DNA from 4 places in the Bacillus sp. OTU530 genome. Region 1 is predicted to be linked to each of the others. Evidence: riboswitches for the same ligand, from Rfam matches in the RefSeq annotation. Region 1 holds a riboswitch; each other region holds the start of a gene.
What was found. Region 1 has a riboswitch for cyclic di-GMP ahead of AAHB12_RS20565 (aspartyl-phosphate phosphatase Spo0E family protein). Riboswitches for the same ligand answer to the same signal wherever they lie in the genome.

Region 2: linked by a shared signal. The riboswitch ahead of AAHB12_RS07775 (post-COAP-1 domain-containing protein) and the one ahead of AAHB12_RS20565 (aspartyl-phosphate phosphatase Spo0E family protein) in region 1 are both predicted to bind cyclic di-GMP.
Region 3: linked by a shared signal. The riboswitch ahead of AAHB12_RS13340 (thiamine pyrophosphate-binding protein) and the one ahead of AAHB12_RS20565 (aspartyl-phosphate phosphatase Spo0E family protein) in region 1 are both predicted to bind cyclic di-GMP.
Region 4: linked by a shared signal. The riboswitch ahead of AAHB12_RS07665 (glycosyltransferase) and the one ahead of AAHB12_RS20565 (aspartyl-phosphate phosphatase Spo0E family protein) in region 1 are both predicted to bind cyclic di-GMP.

Annotation. Positions count from the first base shown of each region.
Region 1 is NZ_JASATP010000032.1:36,527-40,974, reverse strand. It holds gene AAHB12_RS20575 (phosphatase PAP2 family protein) at 337-1,005, opposite strand; gene AAHB12_RS20570 (DedA family protein) at 1,025-1,621, opposite strand; cyclic di-GMP riboswitch class I at 2,000-2,098, shown strand; gene AAHB12_RS20565 (aspartyl-phosphate phosphatase Spo0E family protein) at 2,119-2,352, shown strand; gene AAHB12_RS20560 (YwbE family protein) at 2,614-2,811, opposite strand; gene AAHB12_RS20555 (hypothetical protein) at 2,916-3,386, shown strand; partial or broken gene AAHB12_RS31905 (hypothetical protein) at 3,471-3,575, shown strand; gene AAHB12_RS20550 (hypothetical protein) at 3,573-3,752, shown strand; gene yhfH (protein YhfH) at 4,014-4,145, shown strand.
Region 2 is NZ_JASATP010000007.1:197,303-201,750, reverse strand. It holds gene AAHB12_RS07785 (Ig-like domain repeat protein) at 1-552, opposite strand, end outside; gene AAHB12_RS07780 (ArsR/SmtB family transcription factor) at 798-1,079, opposite strand; cyclic di-GMP riboswitch class I at 1,107-1,195, opposite strand; gene AAHB12_RS07775 (post-COAP-1 domain-containing protein) at 1,494-2,708, opposite strand; cyclic di-GMP riboswitch class II at 2,729-2,812, opposite strand; gene AAHB12_RS07770 (SH3 domain-containing protein) at 3,817-4,448, opposite strand, start outside.
Region 3 is NZ_JASATP010000015.1:89,180-93,627, reverse strand. It holds gene AAHB12_RS13350 (HAD family hydrolase) at 1-21, opposite strand, end outside; gene AAHB12_RS31780 (BspA family leucine-rich repeat surface protein) at 513-1,241, opposite strand; cyclic di-GMP riboswitch class I at 2,010-2,095, shown strand; cyclic di-GMP riboswitch class I at 2,296-2,381, shown strand; gene AAHB12_RS13340 (thiamine pyrophosphate-binding protein) at 2,463-4,112, shown strand.
Region 4 is NZ_JASATP010000007.1:173,356-177,803, reverse strand. It holds gene AAHB12_RS07665 (glycosyltransferase) at 1-1,521, opposite strand, end outside; cyclic di-GMP riboswitch class I at 1,700-1,789, opposite strand; gene tagU (polyisoprenyl-teichoic acid--peptidoglycan teichoic acid transferase TagU) at 2,159-3,067, opposite strand; gene tagU (polyisoprenyl-teichoic acid--peptidoglycan teichoic acid transferase TagU) at 3,702-4,448, opposite strand, start outside.

The DNA.
Region 1 (4,448 bases):
TATTGTTGTTGCATTAACTACCAATTATGCATAACTATGTAAATGAATCCGATAATGCTTTTGGAGAGGTTTTAATAAGGGAGAAAATCTGTAAGTATTTAAGAAATAGGGTGGTGAAAAGAAATGATTCTGAGGGGATGAATCAAATATCCGAATATCGTACAAAAATAAAATGCGGTCTTAGATTAGAGCATATCCGGCTGGATATGCTGTCCGTATAAAAATACATAGTTTAGTTTATCCATTCCTTCAAGAGAAATCCCTTAAAGGAACGGGGATTATTTGTCTGTATGCAGAGCCTGTTATATGCAGCATTTTATCTCATATGGGTAATCGTTATTTGTTGTTTCCATTGACATGCTGCCGCATATATCGCTTTTCCCTATATCGTTGATAAAACCAAATGAGCGTGGTTAACCAAAATGTACTAATAAAATAGCCGCCGATGATATCGCTAGGATAATGTACGCCTAGATAAATGCGGCTTATTCCAATTGTGAGAATCATTACGATACTGATAATAATTAAGATGGTACGCCCCCAACGAGTAGGAATATGCCGCCATAGTAGGAAGGAGAGAGTTCCATATAGCGTACATGCATTTGTTGCATGGCCGCTCGGAAAGCTGTAGCCGCTTACCTCGATCAGACGATGTAAATCCGGACGGGCTCGCTGAAAAAACAGCTTTAATGTGATAAAAAGGAGGTTGCTTCCTAAAACGGCAGTAAGTAATAGAATCAGCTCTGATCGATGCTTGAGTACAACATAGAGAAAAAATAAGGCAATCATAGCAAGTATCGCAACAGAACTTGTCGATCCAATAAAGGTGAAGAATTTCATAATAGCTGTCAGAGCTGGGGACTCAAGGCCTTGAATAAAGGCTATAACGGTACTATCAAATGAAATAATCCTTTGCTTGCTAATCAGAATAGCCATAAGGCTGAAGCCGATAAGAGATAACAAACTTATTATAAAAGCAGTAGTAAGTTGAAGCTTTAAATTCATATAAATAACCACCTTAGATTCATTGCAATTTTTGTCTTCTCTTCCAAAATAAATAGGCGCCCCAGATAATACTAACCGCAGCTAGCATAAGGTATATACGATATTTAGAGATATACATAGCAATGATTTTCCAATTTCCTCCTAATGATCTTCCTAACGTAATAAAGGTAAAAGACCAGAGCAATGCCCCAGGGTATGCATACCGTGCAAACTTCTTAAAGGAGTACCCGTTAATTCCTGCAAGATAGGCGGTAATATGGCGGATGCCAGGAATAAAGTATCCAATAAAAAGCAGATAAGGACCTAGTTTTGTGAATAATTGTCTTGTTTTATTAATTCTGTCTTCTGTAATATGGAGCCTTGGTCCAAACCTTGTTAAAAATGGCAAACCCAATTTGATTCCTAATAGATAGCTAAGCGAAATGCCGCCGCTTGTCCCTAAAAAAGCACTTAGTAAGGAAGGAATATAAGCTATGTTTCCCTGAAAGACGCAATATCCAATAAAGGTAAGAAGGATTTCATCCGGCAGAGGGAGTCCGATAATGCCTCCAATTAAGGCTAATATAATACCATAATATCCAAAATGTGAAAGAAGATAGGTTAATTGGTGCTCCATCCATTCACACTCCTATGCTATTGGAATAAAAGAATCGGTCGGAGATGATGCTTTTCTCAGTATTCTTTTTTTATGCGCGGTTTATACCTGTTACAATGTGCTTAGTATTTGGGCTAGGAGGGTTATGGCCTGTATAAGAGGAGTGTGAGGATGTGGGGAGTAAAGGTAGTAGGTAGTTCAACTCGTAAAACTTTCTAAAAACTATAATTGAAAAAAATGTAAAAATATGAGAAAATGATTAAAGAGAACGACTGAGCCATTTGGTGTTGATGGATTCTATAGAAATAATTTTGTAGAGGCTACTAGTGCAGCAAATAGTGATTCTTGTTACTCCTATATTGACAAAATAAAGCATATTTATATAGATAAAAAATAAAGTTTCGATAAAGGCAAACCTATTGAAAGATAGGGACGCAAAGCTACAGGTCTAAGGTGGGAGAGGTATGCCGCTCCCACTATGATTGCTGGGCTGCCGTAATACGGAGGGAACTACAAGGGTGAAGGTGCTAGTTGAATTACCGATGGAAGACAAGCAAGCTGATTCTACTGATTTGAAATGGATGGACGTACTTTTGGATGCTAAACAAAATAACCCAGCCATTATTGAGCAAAAAAGAAGGCAACTACTTCATCTAGGTAAACTATATGGATTAACTCATCCTAAAACTATCAAATGCAGTCAACAACTAGACAAATTAATCAACCTATCTATGAGGGGACAAATTGTATAGGTATTATTAATGTGTGCAGCATCTAAATGATAAGGGATAAGCAAACATAGGATTAATGGAGATGGTATAAGCGTTTCTATCGGGGATTGTTCAACTGCCTGAAGTAGTGATTAGCTAGCTAAAGTTAAATTAGGTTGCATGTTAAAACTCCAAGTTTGTCCTATAACTCATAGTATTTGTGACGAGGTAGGGAAAATGGTTGTCATCAGATAAAAAGGGACAGATTCGTAAGTGTATGAATCTGTCCCTTTTTGTTTGTTATTAGTTAACAATTGTTTGTACCCTGCCTACTTGTCCATCTGTAAGACGAACCTTGATTCCATGAGGATGAAATTGCGAATTCGTCAGCAGGTCCTTTACAATTCCACGCGTCGTATTTCCTGTACGCTGATCCTTTTTTAGTACAATATTCACTTCTAGACCAGCCTGAATATTTTTTCTATATCGTCCATCATTCATAAATCATTTCCTCTTTTCCGCCTAAGAATTTGCTTAGTTTTGGTGTTATCTTCTACTAATGGTATAATAATTTGAACTATAATGCACATCTACATGGAGGTAACATGTTAACTTTTGAACAAAAACTCGCTATTATTGAATCTTTTCCGGAGCTTAAGCGCAAGGATGTATCGATGAAACGTGTAAATTTTCATTATGAGGAAAGTGCAAGCGATAAGAAAAATGTCGTATACCACTTGCATCCAAACGGAAATGGATTTGTTTATGCAGAATATGTAAGCAGCTATAATACAGATGACAGAGGCATGATTAATATCCGAGATTTCTCAGAGGAAGAGCTGCGCACAGTGATTGCAAAATCGATTCAATCCCTCGCACCCCGATCAACTGCTGAAGTGGCAATCGTTGGAGATTTGGAGGAGGAGCGCTGGGTGAATGAAGATAACGCATCGCTTATTTTAGTCCAAGAGGATGAGATGTGGAATGTGTATGCAGGTTTAAACCTTGATGGAACGTTTCCTTCCTACAATGAAGCGAAGCAGTATTTGGAGGAAGAAGGGTTTAAGCGGGCATGAGTCTTACAAAAAAGCCCATGATTTATATACAACGTAAATCATGGGCTTTTTTGCTTATAGACACCATCTGATGTTAAACCCACATTTGCGGCAATTCGAGAACAGCTTTCAAAGTTAAACTCGGTTGTACAGGAAAATATAAGTGGAATCGGGTTGTAAAAGCTTTTGCTAGAGAAGATTATGAAATTGAAGAGTTTTCTATGGAAAATGGTGCCTTTAAGGAGAAAAGCCTTCAGTTCGCAAAGATTTGGGAAAAGTATTTATCGGTTCTTGATTCGCTTGCCGGAATCAGTAGCAAAGCTAACCTATGTAGCGCTAAAGCATACGCTACAGGAGCAAGAAGCTGAGAAAGAAGAAACGAAATAACGCAAAGAAAACGCCTGTAGCTTAACGCTGCGGGCGTCTTTTTTACATTGTTAGGAAGGTATAAGTTTCCAGATAGAAGCGAATTCGACGTAGTCGGAAATTTTAAGAATACAGTATAAGTGCAGCCACGTCTCTGTCTTCGCCTAAGAGTGGGGCTCACCAATCGGCGAGTTTTCTTTATTGGAATTATGTAGCAGTTATCAAATTACCACCTTGCTGAATAATACAATAGTACGAATAAAATTGAAGGAGGCACTTGTTATGGAAGACCTAGAATTTTATAGACGAATACCTGCGAAGGTCTGCCGCGGCTGTGGCTGGAAGATCGAAGAGCAACACGAATCATACTTACACGAATGCGAACATTGCAAGGAAGTAATTGATGAAGGGTGATGACGTTTTGTAATTCGCCTTTCATGCGCTTATAAGAAGTATGCAGATTATAGCGCATGTCCATCAAGTTAAAGCAAATAGAGTAACTGAGTTACGAACGAGAAATTTTTATTTTTTATAAACTGAGAAACAGGCAGGAAATGCCTGTTTTTTTTGTACTTTAAGAAAGTATAAATTTCTAATCGAGAAGTCATTCGACGTAGCGAGAAATTTTAGGAATAAGGTATAAGTACAACTACGCCTCTATCTTCGCCCAAGAGCAGGGCTCATCAATCAGCGAGTTTTCTTTATGGAGTTCATTTA
Region 2 (4,448 bases), on a different contig from region 1:
TGCTACTACATCCCTAACTCCTGAAACATCATCCGTTGCTGTAATGTTAAGGCTTACTGTCTCACCAGCCTGATAGGTCTGTTTATCTGGTTCTACATTTGACAAAGATGGTAGTTCTGTATCTACTGGTGAAGTATTTTCCACATTAAATTCAGCTGTATAATCTACACCATTCTCATAGCTAACAAAATGCCCTACCTTATCAAAAAGCGAGACACGTAAAATCTGCCATTTGCCTGGTTGTACAGATATATTAAGCGGAATCTTCACAATCCACTTGCCACTAACAGTATCATAAGTTCCTGCCCCAGCTAACTCTGTTCCGTCAGGACCTTTTATCCTTGCTACTACATCCCTAACCCCCGAAACATCATCCGTTGCCATAATACTGATGTTTACTGTTTCGCCAGCCTGATAATTCTGCTTATCTGTTTCTACATTTGACAAAGACGGTAGCTCCGTATCTACTAATTCTGACGCAAGTGTCTGAGCCGGATATTGGAGAGTTAGTACTAGAATAACAATAAACGTAAACATTTTCCAAAAATTCATATGTAAGTGCCCCCTCTTAAAAAATTTTATCACACTCCTCTTTTAAATTCTAATATTCATATAGATTGGTAACATTTACTTATATTTGTGTGATTATCTTATTTTCCTCTCCAATTACCTATATCTTATATTTTGTATAGCTGTAAGCCGAAGGTTTTGTTAAACACTAGTACTGACAATTGAAGCAAAAGAAAAAGCGAACTGCCGCAGCAATCCGCTTTCAAATAGTTTTATTGTAATGAAACTTAAGCACTAGCTACTGTATTGAGAATGGTTTCTACTCGCTCGTCCTTCACCTCGTAGTAAACCTCTAAACCTCTACGTTTTCCTGAAATAACCTTGGCGCTCTTCAATTTTGATAGATGTTGACTAACTGTGCTTTGTGGTGCTTCAAGTTCCTCGTAAAGAGTAGTTACATTTACAGGTCCTTTCTCAATCATAACTTTTACAAGTGCAATTCGTGCAGGATGAGCTAATACTTTTAAGATTTCCACTCCGTCATTAAATTTTTCAATTTTCATATACATTCACTCCTCTAATTCCTCTTTCACGTGAACGGCAGCTGGCTAGCTTGATAACATTTGCTATTTTAGCCCCTAAAGCTTTGCGCCCCATGTTTTCACAAGGTTTGCCTACGGAAATAATTATAATCTAATTCCAAATTTTATTATAGATAAAAAAATTAGAAACTTATCATAACTAACTCTAAAAATAGAAATTAATATAGAACTTTACACCATCCACCGTAGAATCGTTCTTTAGAACAACAAGATTAGGTGTCTTTCGCTAACAAATAACTTTTTTGTTGAAAATGTAATTGTATTCTCAACAAAAAAGAAGACAAGCTCTACATGTTGTAGGAATTTGTCTTCTCGTTACTTTGAATGAGTATTTTTCAACAACCCCGTTTGTCTTCCCCTTCGCAATCTAATTAATTCAGGTTATTGGTGTACCTGAATATTGCCTCCTTGAATTATACCAGACTGTGATGTATATCCTTTATTAGGTCCATCAAGTATAGTTAATCGGAACTCATCTTTTGTACCAGGTTCCCCACGATCAACAACTCTAATATGAATAGTGCTGTTTTGCTTGCCAGAGGTAGAACTTGTCACTTCTCCGACTGTATCAAATTCAATCCCGATAGTTTTTCCATTCTCCTTAATTTCTGCAAGCTTTTGTTTCAGACTCATCGCATAATTATCTATTTTTATCTTTACTACATCAGTCTTATTACTTTTCAAATGATCATTATATTCAAGTTGAACTCTTAAACCTTGTTCGTCCGGCAACATGTTAAAACCAAATGATTGCTTATTCTTATCATTTTCAACATATCCCCCTCCTGTTACCTTTTTAAATCCAAATTGTGGGGATATAATAACACTGTTTCCACCGATTGCAAGTGGATTTTTTTGTGAAAATTGTTGTAAAGGCGTTTCATTACGTACCAAAACCTTAAAGAAATTTGGGAAAGCCGTAAATTCATCGTGCCAAGCCGGTACACTCAATTCATCAGCTTTCATATCAAATGCCGCACCTTCAGTAGTTATCGAGACCTTATTAATAATAGGTTTGTTGGTATAAAGATTAAATGTAAAGATTCCAAATCTTGTCATGTATCCATATGGATTATCAAAATCTGAGGTTCCCCCAAATAATCCACCGCCTTTATTTATAAAATTGGCTATATCCCCCCCACGTGCTGCTAACAAGTCATTTTCTTCATTCGTTAATCCACCATTTGGGGTATTGTATATATCGCTTGCGATAGCAATAATGGCAAACCCATCAAATGATTGGCTAGAAATATTATTACCAGATACAAAAGTCGCTTTCATATTAGTTTTTGATGCTATTTCCTTCCAAAACACCTTAATAGCATTATTATCATTTCCGGATCCGCCGATTACTAAGATCCCATTTCCACCATTTGTAACTTTCATTTTTTTTACGATGTTTACGTAAGCGCTAATAGGACCATGAGCCCGACGCCCGCCCTCAAGATGTCCGTCCTCTGGTTCCAATCCCATTAAAACTACAGATCCTCCAGAGACTTTTGGTGGGGCTGCTGCTAAGGAAATTGAAGGATTTCCCCATATACCGACACTCAATGCCATAACTCCAATACCTGCTAATAAGCTACCTTTTTTCAAAAAAATCCCCCCATAATTTATTTAGAGGGGGTCGGTTTCGCTACTAGCTCCACTCCACTTAAGCGACCAAATACAAGTAGAGTTTCATCGCTCCCCCGTGCTCTTTATAGCTCATGCATATCCCAATAAGAAAATTAAGAAAATCAAAAGAACAAGATTAACCTTCTCAAAAAGCCTTTTCCTCACAAAGAACAAATGACTAAAGGTTATGCCTTTATCTAGTGAATTACCTAACACCTTCTATACCTGTTAGAATCATAAAAAACAGTTAGAAAGGTAAAATAACAAAATTAATTTTCTAAGTAGAGAATCTTCTATGAAAAAGAACAACGGGAAAGAAAACGCTTTATTTTTATATCTTATCATGGGGATTTTGGTGAAAAAAGTAAATTAAAACCTCAATTACTTACAAAAACTAACAGCACAGAAGGACAAAAATGGACAACCCCTAAATTTATTGATGATGGCTAAATACTAGATCGTATTTTAAGAACCATTTCTACTCCTTTATCTATTGCTTCATAGAAGATTTTTAATTCTTCTGCAGGAAGTGGTGACCAAAAATAATGTTTAAAACATACTTTTCGAGGATGCTAATGCTTTTCAATTCGTACTCCAACCCTCAATCGTTCAAAATCGTATACAACCAATATTTCAGCGGCAATACTACCTTTCGTTTTTTTACTCAAGTTTTCATTTCGTTAGCAAGCTAGCAAAACCAACAGCGCAAATCCCTTGCCATTACTAGGCCTTGAGACTGATGTGGTATATAGAACGAGCACGTTGTCCCCGCTTGCTCAAATACCGATGGACATGAGAAAAGAGCGCATCATAGTTGGCGCCCTTTTTGGTTTTGCTGGTTATTTTATTTATTGTACTCTATAGTACATTTCCGCTCGAGATCCATAATTCGCTCCAGAGTTCTTATCTCTTGCATAAACAATTACTGTATAGACTCCAGACTTTGTTGGTGTCTATGTAGTTGCACTATTCGCCCTATACTCCTGCGATGTAGTAAGAACACAGTTACCATCCCGGACACAGATCGATACCCCGGGTTGCTGCTTTCTTCAGATGTTGTTGAAATGATAACTGGAGTACCAGTATTCTATGGACTTATCTTATCTGTTGTTACATTTACCTGAGTTACTTTCCCATCCTGTACCTTGTACCAGAAAGAATAGTAAGTATCATAAGCTGCTTGAGAGTTAATATCCTTTGCATGTACTGATAACCTATATGTTCCTGCTCGTTCTGGTTTCCATGTAAAGGTATTTTTTTCACTGTAGTTTTGTACTACTCTTCCCGTATCCCCTTCAAAGACATAAAATTTATATAAAGGGTTACTGCTTCCCCCTGATGTAGCTGTCAACGTAATCAGTGTTGCCACAGCTTGAGGGCTTGATTTATCTGTTGTTACATTTATCTGGGTTACCTTCCCATCCTGTACTTTGTACCAGAAAGAATAGTAAGTATCATAAGCCGCCTGGGAGTTAATATCCTTCACATGTACTGATAACCTATATGTTCCTGCTCGTTCTGGTTTCCATGTAAAGGTATTTTTTTCACTGTAGTTTTGTACTACTTTTCCCGTATCTCCCTCAAAGATGTAAAACTTATATATAGGGTTGCTGCTTCCCTCTGATGTAGCTGTCAACGTAATCGGTGTTGCCACAGCTTGGGGGCTTGGTTTATCTGTTGTTACATTTACTTTTGTTACTTTTCCTACTTCCATAATGT
Region 3 (4,448 bases), on a different contig from region 1:
CACAAAATCATTCAGCTCCATTTTCACTCTCTTTTCACCATTCGTCCGTATAGTAAAACCTGTAGCAAATAAAGAAAACTCGCCGATTGGAGAGCCCTGCTCTTGGGCGAAGCCAGAGGCGTAGTTGCACTTATACTGTGTACCTAAAATTTCCGGCTACGTCGAATTCACTTCCAGCTGGAAATTTATATATTCTCACAGTGTAAGAAAAGCGGACAATGCCCACCCTTGGGCGAAGACAGAGGCGTAGTTGCACTTATACTGTATTCCTAAAATTTCCTGCTACGTCGAATTCACTTCCAGCTGGAAATTTATACTTTCTTACAGTGCAACGAAACCACATACACATACATATCAACACTATAGGAGGAAAAGGTCATGAAAAGACGCACATTAGGAATCGTAGCTGCAGGAACTCTCGCCTTCGGAATCGGACTTGTAAACGGTATGCCGGCATTTGCAGCGCAAAGCACTACAACGCAAACAACACAAGCAGCGGAACAGAAATATGGTCATGGAAAAGAACTAAGCACGGAGGCTGTTACACAAAAGGCAAAGGAATTAGGAATTGCAACAGATGGTAAAGATACACAAACTTTAGCTAAAGAAGTGCGCGATGTCCAGTTAAAGCAGGAAGCAAAGGAGCTTGGCATTTCCACTGACGGTAAAGACAGTGAAACACTCCAAAAAGAAATTCGTGATACAAAGGTGAAGGCTGAAGCAAAGGAGCTCGGCATTTCCACCGACGGTAAAGACAGTGAAACACTCCAAAAAGAAATTCGTGATACAAAGGTGAAGGCTGAAGCAAAGAAGCTTGGCATTTCCACCGACGGTAAGGACAGTGAAACACTCCAAAAAGAAATTCGTGATACGAAGGTGAAGGCTGAAGCAAAGGAGCTTGGCATTTCCACTGACGATAAAGACAGTGAAACACTCCAAAAGGAAATTCGTGATACAAAGGTGAAGGCTGAAGCAAAGGAGCTTGGCATTTCCACCGACGGTAAGGACAGTGAAACACTCCAAAAAGAAATTCGTGATACAAAGGTGAAGGCTGAAGCAAAGGAGCTTGGCATTTCCACCGACGGTAAAGACAGTGAAACACTCCAAAAAGAAATTCGTGATACAAAGGTGAAGGCTGAAGCAAAGGAGCTTGGCATTTCCACCGACGGTAAGGACAGTGAAACACTCCAAAAAGAAATTCGTAATACAAAGGTGAAAGCTGAAGCAAAAGAGCTCGGCATCTCTACTGACGGCAAAGACACAGAAACTTTAGTCAGTGAGGTGCGTGACGCGCAGGTGAAAAAAGATGCAAAAGAGCTTGGCATCTCCACCGATGATAAGGACACCCAAACATTAGCTAAGGAAGTCCAAGATGCGAAAGTGTTAAAGGCAGCAAAAGAGCTCGGTATTGATACAGCCAATAAAACAACAAAAGAGCTTATGAAGGAGATTTCTACTAAATCCCCTGAAACAGCAAAAACATTATTTCAAGATAACTATCATAACTTTGGCTATGATAAGGGAATAGGCGGCAAAGGCAGAGGAATGCGTTAATCTTCTGATAGCCTATGTATAAAAAGGGATTTCAAACAGACCGATACGGTCTTTGAAATCCCTTTTGCATATGTTTATCTCTCACATTTTGCAGCCTTTGTATACATATGTTGAAAATTTTTTGCTTTTCTCTCCCGGTAGTTTAGAATTCCCTTTAGTTTTTTATAAAGAAAACTCGCCGATTGGCAGGCTCTGCCCTTGAGTGAAGACAGAGGTGTAGTTGCACTTACACTATATTCCTAAAATTCCGGACTGCGTCGAATTTGCCTCCGAAATTTATACTTTCCTACAGTGTAAAAGAACTAATAATTTGTCGAATATTGGTTTATTTTATTCAGAATACGTGATAAATTATATTTAAATTTATTGAAAAGCGGATTTTCCAATTGTTTTACATGAATTTAGGAGCAATGTCACGCCACCTTGCAGCGTTAATTTGCAGCAGGAAAAATGAAATCTAAATAGGGCAAACTCGTCGAAAGTCGAGGACGCAAAGCCTACAGATCTACGGCAGTTGTGCTATGATGGCTGGGTTGCATAAATTTTTTGTTTACGCCCTATTTATGTCTATATAGGGTGTTTTTTGTATTTGCCAGTCCGCAAAATGAAACGGTTCCTAAATAATACATAAGTTAACGCCCATATAGATATATAGCATATTTAAATCGTGATACGAAGCGTTATATTTTTATGTCCTAAAGTACTGATAATAAATTTTAATTCGTAACAGGAAACAGCTAAATCTATATGAGGCAAACCCGTCCCAAGTCGAGGACGTAAAGCCTACAGGTCTACGGCAGTTGTACTATGATGGCTGGGTTACATAAATCTTTATTTTCACCCCATTTATGTCTATACAGGGGTTTTTTTATATTTGCTGAATCTCAAGCGAAAGGAATTTTAATGACATGAGAAAAGTTGCAGAAATCCTTGCTATTAATCTTAAGAATATGGGTGTACGTCATGCATTTGGTGTTCCTGGAAAACCTATTGTTCCAATTTTACTCGAATTAGAGAACCATGGTATTCAATTCAATCTAACTAGGCATGAAACTGGAGCTGGTTATATTGCTTCTGGTTATTCCTTAATGAATGATTCTATTGGAGTCGCAATAGGTACTTCTGGTCCAGGCGGCACCAATTTGCTGACGGCTGCGGCACAAGCAAAAGCATGGCATTTACCAGTTGTTTTTATTACAGGGCACCCCTCTGCTAAAGATATGGGTAAACCGTTTGGACAAGACTCTTCAGCATTTGGGACAGACTTAATAAAAATGTTTGAGCCAGTAACAAAATTTAGCGCACGCATAGACCGAGCTGAATCATTTAAAAGTATTTTTTCTCATGCTATTGAGAGCGCATTATATGGAGTGAAGGGACCTGTTCACCTTTCACTCCCTATGGATGTATTGGATGAGCAGGCAGAATCTTTTATTTTAGACATACCCGATGAAGCTCCACATGTGATAGCGACCCAAAAGGAGTTACAACAAGCCTTAGATTGTATTTTAACTTCTAAGCGGCCTGTCATGATTTTAGGAAAAGGTGTGCATTCCTCCAGAGCCTATGAGGAAGTCATTCGTTTAGCGGAAACCTTTAACATACCAGTCATGACAACACCTGGCGGAAAAGGAACATTTCCAACAACACATGATCTGTCCCTAGATGGGTTTGGACTAGGCGGCTCTGCAAAAGCTAGTGAGTATTTAAAGAATAAGAGTGATCTCATAATTGTAATAGGATCTAAGTTATCTGATATGTCTATTGTTGGACTGGATCCCGCTTTGTATCCAGATAAAATTATTCATTTTGATTACGACTATACGTTTATTGGCAAATCAATTCCTGTTGCAACACAGCTTGTTCTTGGTGACGCTAAGCATAATCTTGAGAGTTTATTAAAATTAATTAAGACAGATAGATTAGCTAAACCTTTTTCAAAGCCGCAGATACATATTAGTGCAGAGCTACAAAAGGAAACACCGATTACAGTTGAAAGGCTACTAGCAAAGCAAGTCATTGCTGCCCTAAGAGAGAATTTTCCCGCAGATACTGTTTTCTTTGGTGATGATGGCAGCCATTCCTTTTATGCTATTCAGCACCTAACACTGACAAAGCAGGCCACATTCTATTTTGATGATGTTTTTGGCGCAATGGGACATGCTATTGGTTTTAGTATTGGTGCGAAGTTAAGCAATCCTACTAAGCCTATCGTCTGTTTAACAGGTGATGGATGCTTTTTTATGCATGGAAATGAGGTTTCAACAGCAGTTGACAGCAATGCAGCTACTATCTTTATTGTTTTGAATAATGGAAGACTTGATATGGTCGATAAAGGTATGTCAAACAATGCTGGAAAAGCTGTTGGCACTATTTTCAAAAATGAACTCAACGTTAAAAAATATAGTGAAGCAATGGGAGCATTATCCTTTAAGTGTTGGACTATTGAAGACTTACACCTGGCTCTCAAGGAAGCTCTGAACAATCACAACGGACCGACAGTAGTTGAGGTAATGGTTGATCAAGAAGAAATCCCACCAACGCTGTTGAGAGGATAGCACTATAAGAAGATGAAACGAATGCTTAAAGCATTAAGAAAAGCAGACAAGGCCCGCCTTTTATGGCAGCGTAGGGGTGGGCCGGAGTAAAAGACGCTTTTTTCCTTTTGCGGAGGTTCAGCCCTATGCTGCCACTTTGGCCTTGGGAGCTAGACATCGCCCCGAAAAGTTATCCTTTCTTACAGTAACCGATTGGCAAGCCGTTAGGCGAAGACAGAGGTGTAGTTGCACTTATACTTTGTTCCTAAAATTTCTCACTACGTCGAATGGTCTTCCTGCTAGAAATTTATACTTTCTTAAAGTATAAAAAAAATCCCCCCAAACGGAGGGACAACA
Region 4 (4,448 bases), on a different contig from region 1:
TAAAATGTTTAATATACGTGTCGTATACTCGGGATCAGGTCCATCATCAAAGGTTAGCACCACTTCCTTCGTTTTCGCATTACCTAAACGCTCCATCTCAGATGATTTAGGCATAGATTGATAAACTTCGCCCGAAATTTGACCGGAATCATTTAAAATAACCTCTCGCTTTCCCTGTTTCTGAGATGATGTAGATTGGAAAATACTACCCCCTCCAGAGCTGTAGATGTTGTCACTACTCTTTATATGACGCAGTGTATCAATCCCTCGATTCTCTAGAACATCCCAAACCGCTGGATCTTCCGTACCCAATCTCCATAACGCAACCCCTTTGACTCCAGCTGCTGAAGCCGTTTTTAATTGGTTATAGAATGTGGCACCATCTAAAAACCATAATTCGTGCAGCTTGTCTTTATCCGTATATCTCACGTAGGGACTTTTACTCATGTCATCCCATTGGACCCGCAAGTTTGCCTTATCTGCCATTCTCATAACATTTTCAAAGGATACTACCTTCCCAGGCTCACTGCTTTCCCATTCCCAGTCATAACCATAATTGCCCAAACTAACGACAAGCTTATCCTTGGGTATACGCGCAAGATTTTCTTGATACCACGTGGATGAGGCTATAGGACCTGGAGTTTGAAAGTTTTCATCATACAACATTACAACCATTTTATCTGAATATAGCTTTAATGCGTTATAATCAAATGCGTTGTCATTTGGAGGCATATCCATTGTCACTAGAAGCCCATCAGAATGAAACACGCCGTATAGCTCCTGCATAAAGCTTGTAAGCAATTCCTTATCTTCTGCCTTTATATTTTCAAAATCTATATTTATGCCATCATAGCCATACTTTTTAATTTGTCCATGTAAATCCTGTATGAGCTTTGACCTTGCTGGAGGAGAAATCAATAGGTTATGAACTACTTCTTGATTCCACTCATTATCAATTAAATTGCTAATTAAGGGAACTACCTTAACATCATGCTTTTTCGCTAAATCCCCTATATTCTTCTGAACGTCTTCTCCTAGTTCTAAGTTAGGCTGCACATGGAACCATTGGGGAATGAGAACATCTATCGTATCTATATTACGCTTTAATGATCGTTCACTATTCGGATCCCAATTCACATAGAACGCATACGTATCATCCATATGTATATCTTCTTTTTGTTGGAAGGTACTGTTTTTATCAGTATCAAAAGGTGTCAGAGGACTAGCAGCCTCCTTCCCTGATGGTCTAATATTTGAAAATTCGTTTACTTCTTTTGTATCCCACTTTGGCAGCAAAGGGCTAAGATATATACTTAAGCCAGATATAACTAGTATCATAAGAGCAAGAATGGCCAAACTACAGAGAAAACACCAGATTACAATCTTCCTTTTTCTTGAAGCATCTTCAAATACAAAGTTTCCATTAGCAGTTTCATAGCTTGAAATTGTTTGTTTACGTCGATCGTGACCCAAAAGATTCTTCATTCTTTTGTACATACCATTTGATAATATTTTAATCATGCAGCCACCTAACTTTACAGTATTCTCAGCTAAGTTATCACGTTGGAAATAGAGTTGAATATCAAAGCATTGGCTATTATCACAGTAGCCTCCTCTCATAATTTTGAACTGTCCTAAGCGTGAAAACACAAAAGCCTATCTTTACCTATAAATCAAATATCTCTTTCCTTAGGAGCTATTCGGTAACCCAGCCATCATAGCCCTTGAGCAGAACCGTAGACCTGAAGTTTTGCGTCCTTGCCTTTCAACAAGTTTGCCTTTATCGTAGCCAAATATATCATCAATCCTATCTTGTCTGACCTGCAAACAACCTAGCCATTAATCTACAGATTAGACTAACAAAGTTATTTCGGGGAGTAAATACATCTACTGGTTAAGATTGTATTACTTTTATTACCCTGCATAACATAGATGTTAAATACATTTACAATTGAATGTCAGCAAGCAGTGTATACTGAGGCACTCCAACAACACAAAAAGGGGGCTGCCCCAGAACCCCTGCACTATAAAAATTCGAAGAAAAATAGGAAATAGACCATCATAGAAATATTCATTTTACTCGGTTCCCTTAATAGTCCATTTCCCATTTCAGTTCAAAAAAGATCCGATTATGCTTTTAGCTCAGCCCGTATTCATGCTATTGTGCCGGTAATTCTAACTGCTCACGAAGTTTCTTGGATAGCTCCTGACGTACCTCATCAGAGACAATATAGTACCAAGTATCTCCCATCATTTGGCCTTCACCCTTGACTTCAATTTCCTCAATATTATTACGGGTTTCTCCATAATTTTGCTGAATCTTAAACATCTCATCTTGCGTTAGGTTTGTTCTCACATTTTTTTGAATCACGTCCAGGATTGCTCCATAGTTCGAAAGAGTTTCTATATTTTTGCCATTTTTGATCACAGACTGCATAACTTGGCGCTGTCTCATTTGCCGGCCAAAATCACCACGGGAATCGAGCTTCCTCATTCGGGAGTATGCTAAAGCCTCCTCACCGTTCAAATGGAGAGTGTCTTTCTCAAAGTGTATGCCCTGGTACGTAAAGTCTAGATCATTATTCACATCTACACCGCCTACTGCATTTACAATATCCTTAAATCCTTCCATATTCACTTCGATATAATATTGCACAGGTACATTTAAAAATTTCTCAACAGTCGCAACTGTTGTATCAACGCCCCCAAATGCATAGGAATGATTGATTTTATCCTTGACTCCCTTTCCGACAATCTCGGTGTATGTGTCGCGCGGAATACTTAGAATTTTCATAGATTGCTTAGTCCGGTTTAATGTAACCAGCATTAATGAATCTGAACGGCCCCGTTCCTCTCCGCGAGGATCAGCCCCCATTAACAAAATGGAAATAGGAGCACCCTGCTTCATATCTTCAGACTGTTTCGTGGAAGTATCGCGCTTTAACGGCTGATTCACCTCACTTAATGTTTTAGAAACGTTAGCGTACACTTGGTAGGTGTATATACTAGCTCCAAGTATAGCAAGTCCTATAACTCCTGATATCCAAGCTAATAGCTTCCTTTTCACCTTAGCTACCCCTTTCAAGTTATCTGCCTCATCAAAGTTGCAGAAAACCCATTTTTTGATTGCCAAATATATCTCATCACTTGCTAATATCCCCTATGCAAGAATGTTTCCTGTAAGAAAACGGCAAGTGTATTTTGCACATTGCATAACTATATTGCTAATCAAGGTGAACATTATATAAGTTGCATAATATAATATATTTACACCTTTTTTATCCAGTTAAAATTTCATCTTAAGTTCCTATATTAGACTAAAATAAGATAGTCAATAATTACCTTGTAGATAATACTTTAATGTGCTGAATTTTGGCAAGTTGATTCTTCTATTCTAATAGTAGGGCATCGTAAGCTATCGTTGCTTTTTGGAATTTACCGACCAGGGGATTTTCATCTTTTCGTCAGCAGCAATAGCTCCGGATACTACACCGTTTAAAAAAGCTAAGGACAAGAAAAATAAAGCGGAATCTAACTCAATGTATTCTTTTATATAAACAATAAAATGTGTCCGAAAGATATACTATAATAACAAAATACAAAAAAAGCGTACATGTAATGGCAGTCATAATAAACCATTACATGTACGCTTTAAAGTCTGATCGCTGACATTTATACTAGCTAACCAATGATGAATTATATTACTTCAGCTCTAAATGCTGACGGAGTTTTTGTGAAAGCTGCTGACGTGTTTCCTCCGATACATGGTAATACCAAATACCATCAGCTGCTATGCCACCAGTTCCTTCAATTTGAATTTCCTCTGTTTCATTGCGCGCTACTGCATAATCCTGCTGAATACGGAACATATCGTCCTGCGAAAGGTTTGTTTTCACGTTACGCTGAATCGCTCCTAGAATATCGCCGAAGTTTGCAAGTGAATCAAACTTTGCCCCCTTCTGAATAACAGCCTTAATCACCTGACGCTGTCTCATTTGACGGCCAAAATCACCGCGTGGATCTTCTTTTCTCATACGAGAATACGCAAGTGCTTCTTCTCCATTTAAGTGAATAGGACCCTTTACGAAATGATGTCCGCTATATGTAAAGTCAAGATCATTCACAACATCCACACCGCCAACTGCATCTACAATATCCTTAAATCCTGCCATATTTACTTCAATATAATAATCAATTGGAATATTCAAGAAATTCTCTACTGTCTTCACTGACATATCAATGCCGCCAAATGCATAGGCGTGGTTAATTTTATCCTTCGTGCCTTTACCGACAATCTCTGTATATGTATCACGTGGAATACTTACCATTTTCATCGACTTTGTATTTGGATTCAACGTAAGCACGAGTAGGGTATCAGAACGACCTTGCTCATCCGCACGTTCATCTGCACCTAGCATTAAAATCGAAATTGGTGTTTTACTCTTCAA